2 regions of the Shewanella sp. MF05913 genome follow, and region 2 is predicted to be linked to the other one. Evidence: riboswitches for the same ligand, from Rfam matches in the RefSeq annotation. Region 2 holds a riboswitch; the other holds the start of a gene.
What was found. A riboswitch is a leader RNA that binds a small molecule or an ion and turns the genes downstream of it on or off. The one in region 2 is predicted to bind cobalamin.

Region 1 (3,430 bases), on a different contig from region 2:
AGTTAGCTGAGTTGATTAAAAGCGGTAACCCGCGGTTAATCTAAACGCTCGGCCAGTGCCTGAGTAATAACCATTACCAAAAGACGAGTAATAACCTGTACCAACATACTCCTCATCTAACAAATTATCGACACGTAAACTCGCAGTCCAGGCACTACGCTGATAGTTTAACGCGAGATTAGTGAGTACATAACTGTCTAGCTTATCGCCAGCATTACTGTTGTCGCCTTCCATGTAACGCTCGCCAGTGTAAACGCCTTCAACAAAGGTTTGCCAATGATCAGCAAAATCGTAACTCATGTACGCTTTACCTGAATGCTCAGCGACCCATGATAGTGCTTTACCCTCGTTTTCACCTTGAGTAAATTCGGCATCAATATAGTCGTACGAAGCGCCTAACAACCAGTCATTTGATAACTGCACTTCATAACTCGTGTTAATACCAAAACGGCGAGATTCGTCGGCATTAACGTTTGCACCACCACCGTAAGGTCCGTCAGTACGGCTACCGTCGTAAACAATCTCATCTTCTAAATCAAGACGATAAAGGTTTAACTTAACGGTTTGCGTTGCACCAGTCCAATCCCAGCCGGCCTCAAAAGAACGCCCGGTTTGCGGATCTAATCCTTGCACGTCTAATGGCGTATAGGCTTGTTCATCCACTTTCGCAAAACGGAAGTTATCATTGGCGCGAACATAAAAACGATGTTCTACACTTGGACGATAATTGACACCTAACTCCAATGCATGAGCATCGTTATCGAGCTCAATACCTTCTGCATACAATAATTGATCAGTTAAATCGTCGGTCACTTCAGAATAACGACCACCAACTACATATGACAATGTTGAGGTTAACGGCACAGTCGCTTGAACATAAGCACTTTGCATGGTTTGTTCGTTATTACGTTGAATATATAAGGTGTCAAAGTCAGCCTCACCTCGGCTTACATCAATACCAGCAACCATAGTTAAAGCACCATTTGCTAACGGATAATTCGCGGTCGCTTTTGGTGAAAAACTCAATAAATCACGATCAATATGCCCTGCACTGCCAAACAATAAGCTGCTCGTTGAAGTATCGGAATACGTTAAATCAGCACCCAGTGCCCATACATCAGTAAGTTGATATTGATAGCCACTGCGAACAGCGGTAGTGATTTCGTGAGAATATTCACCGTCTGAAAAAGACGCGACTTGGCGAGGATTATCTTCATACTGCGCTAAACTTAACGCCCCTGGAGCCTGGCGATCATTATCGAAGTAATTCACTTCTACATAAAAATCTTCAACATCGGTTTGGTACTGAATACGACCTAGAATAGAGCCGGTTTCGTTGTCGTTATTATCACGATAATTATCGCTTTCGTTATAACTGCCCGCTAGAAAGTAACGCCAGGTGTCGCTGATGGCTCCAGAGACATCGCCTTTAACTTCATAGGTATCAAAACTGCCACCACTGACTTGTAAGCCACCAGCGGTTTCTGTTGGGGCTTTAGTAATAATGTTAATCACGCCGCCTACCGCTTGGTCGCCATACAATACACCCGCACTGCCAGACAAAATCTCAACGCGTTCAATTAAGTTAAGTGGAATGGATTCAACACTTGGTGCAGAAATATCGATATTATTTAACCGACGGCCGTCGACTAAAATAAGGGTATTATTAACCGCTTGCGAAGCTGAAAAACCGCGCATCGAAAACACAGTACCAGAATTATTATCGGACACTTGAATACCGGATTGGCCGCGCAGTAAATCGGTTAAATTATTTGCGCCGCTCATTTCGATGTCAGCTGCATCGATAACATTTACATTGGCAGCAATATTTAACGGATTGGTTTGATTGCGACCAATCACCACAATCGTCTCATCCATTTTCACATCTGCATTAGACGCGTTTGAGGCACTTGGTATTGATTGTGTTGAGGTTGGTGCTGCAACAGCATTAAGGCTCGTTGCGCAAAGCATGGCACTGATTAATAGTGCGATTGTAGTTGGTTTAGTACCCATTTACCTTTAACTCCTGAAAGGAAAAATGGGGCAATAGCGCCGCAACATTGACCACCACTTTGCGGCTTACTCATCTGAGTAAACCAAAAACGGCATAACATCACATCTCGAGATCTGCCCACCGAAATCATCGAAATCACCTTTATGGCCGGTCTCCGGACTGAGGTTGCGGTACCTAAGAGTACACACGAGCCAAGCAAATATGCATTGCATATTGGACTCTCACCTATCACCGTTGCGGGGGCAGTACCAGACTTTCACTGGTTTCCCGATTCTCCAATGGGTCGATATGACTCAACATTGGCACCGTAAAGATTGACTAAACTGAATAAATATAGAATAACGGTCTAATGGCTGAATAGATTGATAAATACAGCCATAAACGTCGATAGGATTATAACGGAATCAGCACGTTGCTGATAGTCGCTAAGCATTAAAACAACGCGCAGATTACTCACGTTAGCTCAATTTAAGGCTCAGCCATAAACTCGCGATAATTGCTTTGGGTGACGGGAGCTGACTCGGCAGTAAATACGGCGGTACGAATGGATTTGTGCACTAAATAAATATCTTCATCATCGCTTATTACCGTAAAGTAGCCCATCTCGCCACGCGGACTGGTAACGTAAGACTCAGACACAATAGCAGAAGCATTATGAATGTTAGGCATACTCGTACACCCTAGCAAACCATGCACAGCTTCATAGCCTTCCACTTTCATGCTGCCTAATTGTTGATAAATCACTTCACCCTGGCAATGTTCTTTATAGGTGTCTGCCATTGAATCTAAAAATTCATCCGGGTCAACATCTTCGGCAAGCCCTTTAAAGCCTTGCATACACACTAGGCTAGACCAATCATTAAGGGTTTCGTTGGCGGGGATAAATTCAGCCATGGTCATATCACCGCGCTTTTCGTTAAAAGCGAGTTTCCATGAAAGAGGAGGTAAAAAGCCGAAGGTTTGCGACACAGTCGTTAGCCGTTTGACGTCGCTAGACATGACAAGCACGCCAGAAGCATCATTGTCAGATTCTAATGTGACCAATGCTGGAAAAGTAGCATACGCGGTATAGGGGAATAAGCTAAATATTCCAACGCACCCCGCGTAGCTGATAACTGCAGCAATCTTGTTCATCCCAATGTCATCCTTGCTAGGTCAAGATGTGACGATAAGTTGATTAAAAATCATTCTAATTATGTATATCCTATCCTGAACATACAAAAATTGAAACTTATCTATAACATTTACACCATTGTAAAATGTTAGTTTAACTCTTCGTCGTCTTCGTCTTCTGCGTCAAATAGCTCATCTTCATCAACGGCAGATTCAGCTGCAATCGCTGCTGCTAAGCTTTTCGCTTTAAGATGCTTTTCAGTTTTGCGCTTGTTACGATCTGCTTGCTTAGACAGGAAACCC
Region 2 (3,430 bases):
AAGTGCCAGATAAAAACATCATAGGGGTAATAATAAATGCTGTCATTGATGCTTGGTCGCGGTGGTTACGCATTTTTAAAGCAACAATAAATCCCATTAAAGAGAATGCAATAAGGTGCATTAATAGCGCAATCACAAAACCGAACGAATAATGTAAACTCACCCCACATACCACGCTATAACAGATGATAACGCCAACAGGAATTAATCCTCGCGTTATACCATATAGCACTTGAGCTGCCACAACCTGCCAGCGTTGATTGGGTGCTAATAAAAACTCTTCAAAAATTTTCAAGTAAAAGCGACTGATATTAATCTCGGTCGCAATATTATAACTTTGATTCATACTGGCCATGGCGAGTAAGCCTGGGAATAAAAATGTTAAGTAATCAACCCCGTTAACAGATGTTCCCTCTCCGACACCGTAACCAAATGCCATTAAATAAAGAAAAGGTGGAACAGCTGCAGCCATAACAACCCGCAACAATTTTTTTCTCAGCACCATGGTTTCACGGTAATAAATCCCTACTATTCCACTAAGCATTTTTAACCAACCTTTGTCCTGTCATTTGTAAAAAAGCATCTTCAAGGGTTGTCTGTCTGATACTCACTGTTTCAGCTAATTCGGCTAATCGCTTCATGGCATGACCACGGCTGGCAAAAAACTCTTGTCGACGATCGTCCCCTACTTCAAGTACATGAGAACCTAAATCTTGCTTTAATGTTTCTACATTACTGTCTGCAATAATTTTGCCACTGTCGATAAAAATGACCCTACTGGCCATTCTTTCAGCTTCTTCAATATAGTGAGTAGTGAGGAAAATCGTACAACCAAATTCTTTATTTATTTTGGATAAAAAATCCCACATTTTACGTCGGCTATGAGGGTCAAGTCCTACCGTTGGTTCGTCAAGGAATAGAATTTTAGGATTGTGCATAAGTGCACGAGCAATTACGAGCTTACGTTTCATTCCGCCTGATAATTTCTCTGAAGGGGTATCTCTGTGTTCTTCAAGTTCGGCGAAGGCTAAACTTTCGTTAATTCTTTGTGTGAGTGCTTTGCCACGCATTTTATACAACAAACCGTGTACGGTAAGGTTTTCTACGGGGGTTAATTCTCGATCGATATTATTATGTTGCGGAACAACGCCAATTAACTGTTTTAATGCTAGTCGATCAGTACTATGTGCATGACCATCATATAAAATATCACCAGAATCGGGGGAGATTAGGCCTGTTAACATCTTAATTAACGTTGTTTTACCCGCACCATTAGGCCCTAAGAAAGCGCATATATCTCCACGATTAATGCAAAAACTTGCATTATCTACAGCTTTTCGTTTTCCAAAACTTCTATGTAAACTTTTACCTTCTAATACAGGAGTATTGATTGATAAAGGCACTTCTGAAGTTGACATAACATTATTTACTGGCATAAATTTTAATTATTCTTCAAAAAGAAGAAATCCTAAAACTGATGTTCCGGCCAAGAACGTAAAATTTTGCTGAAGAAGACAAGGTATACTTCTTTCCCAGTAAAGGTGGTATTAAGGATATGTCTTTATAAATTAACATAATAATACCAATCTTACCTGAACTGTGATTCGGATAGGCCCGCCCGATATTCAGCTTTTTTGTTGATTAGGGTTCTCTGGCTTCTGATTTGTCTCTATGTATACGACTCATTTATAATATAAATCTAGGTACATAAAGGTAAACAGTTACAGTTGCGGGTACAGCCCAGAAATAACATCTGGTTCCCCCTCAAATTAGGGTTGAATGAGTATTAAAGCTTAAGACTCTTTCAACAATCTGGCCTAATGGCAAATCAACTTCGCAAGTGTATTGAGATATAATGAGTAAAGCACTGTGATAATTAACAGCCTTTTAAGCAAGGTTATGGTTCTGTGATCTAAACCGTATTGGACAATGACTCAATCTCTATATATTCTCCCTTAAGTTGTGTGCCTTAAATGGATATTGACCTGTATCCCGGAAATCCCGCCACAACCAATTTGATTTAGACCTTCCCCCACGAACTTTAAAAACCAAATTATATGTGTTCAAAAATGAGCTGTTATTTTACCAATTATTAATGAATTTAATTTCATGCACCTTATCAGCCTGAGCCTGTAGAGATTAGGTAGTAATACGTTATTTAACTGTGTGAAAAACATTGATTTTGGGGGTTATTAACTGTTTCATTAAAGCTCATACCACACAAAATATTGATAAAACATGAGATTATTAACATTAATTTTAATAATAAACCATTTTTGCATATTACTTCTCATATTAATAAATAAATACTTGTGCCCTATGACATAAAAAATAACAATTAAAATTGCATTCAATACTTCTAAATAAGTAGAGTGACCACGCCGAAATACCCGCTGTTCATCTATTGTCAGTTAATTCATGCTGGAAGCCGAACAGGCTTATTAAGTTCTATTGATTTATAATATAAGGACCACATATGAAACGATTTAATAAGGCATTTGCTGTCATTATTGGTTCAACTTTACTCATCTCTAATAGTTACGCTGCGGGAAAGAATATGGATAACAAACCCCAAAACGCTATCGTTATAGCCGCTTTTGGCACCACTTATGAGTCGACTCTTGAATCGCTGCTTGATATAAAATCGTCAATGCAAACCAGTTATCCAAATACTGAAGTAAGACTCGCGTTTACCTCTAATATCATCCGAAAAAAATGGCACAAAAGAGCAGCAGATAAAACCTATATTGCAGAACATCAGAATGTACCCGCAACCTTATATAATGTAAAAAATGTTCTTGGTACTCTCGCTGATTTACAAGATTTAGGCTTTAGTAATATTGTTGTACAGCCTACCCATTTAACGCATGGTGAAGAGTATATTGACACTAAAGCCATTGTCGATGCCCTTGCAGATATTGAAACAATAAAACCCAAATTTAAACCTTTTAAACGTCTTGCTCTTGGGCGTCCGTTACTTGGTACTTGGGGCGTTAAATATCCATACCATCAAGATTTACATTCTCTTGCAATAGCTCTCAAGGACGATGTTGCTCAAGCAAAATCACAAAATCGAGCTCTGGTATATATGGGCCACGGTAACGAACATTTATCAACGGGTTTGTACCAAGAGTTCGAAATAGAGATGAACAAAATGTATCCCCAAGTTAAAACTTTTGTGGGGTTAGTTGAAGGTTTTCCTGATTTAAATAACATCGTTATGCAAATAGAATCACAACATGTAACCAGTATAATGTTACGTCCATTAATGATTGTTGCAGGCGATCACGCTAACAACGATATGGCTAGTGATGAAAAAGATTCATGGAAGACGGTATTAACGACACTTGGAATAAACGTTAACACTGTACTCGAAGGGCTAGGAGAAAAGCCTGATGTACAGGCTATATTTATACAACATGCTAATGAT

Region 1: another riboswitch for cobalamin. It lies ahead of AC19MV_RS04310 (TonB-dependent receptor); the one in region 2 lies ahead of AC19MV_RS20405 (ABC transporter ATP-binding protein).

What each region holds. Positions count from the first base shown of each region.
Region 1 covers NZ_JCAYNT010000002.1:201,134-204,563, forward strand. Annotated here, with positions in the region: gene AC19MV_RS04310 (TonB-dependent receptor) at 16-2,013, opposite strand; cobalamin riboswitch at 2,143-2,339, opposite strand; gene AC19MV_RS04315 (hypothetical protein) at 2,483-3,148, opposite strand; gene AC19MV_RS04320 (DUF3622 domain-containing protein) at 3,277-3,430, opposite strand, start outside.
Region 2 covers NZ_JCAYNT010000025.1:21,184-24,613, reverse strand. Annotated here, with positions in the region: gene AC19MV_RS20410 (ABC transporter permease) at 1-544, opposite strand, end outside; gene AC19MV_RS20405 (ABC transporter ATP-binding protein) at 537-1,436, opposite strand; cobalamin riboswitch at 1,631-1,799, opposite strand; gene AC19MV_RS20400 (sirohydrochlorin cobaltochelatase) at 2,477-3,430, shown strand, end outside.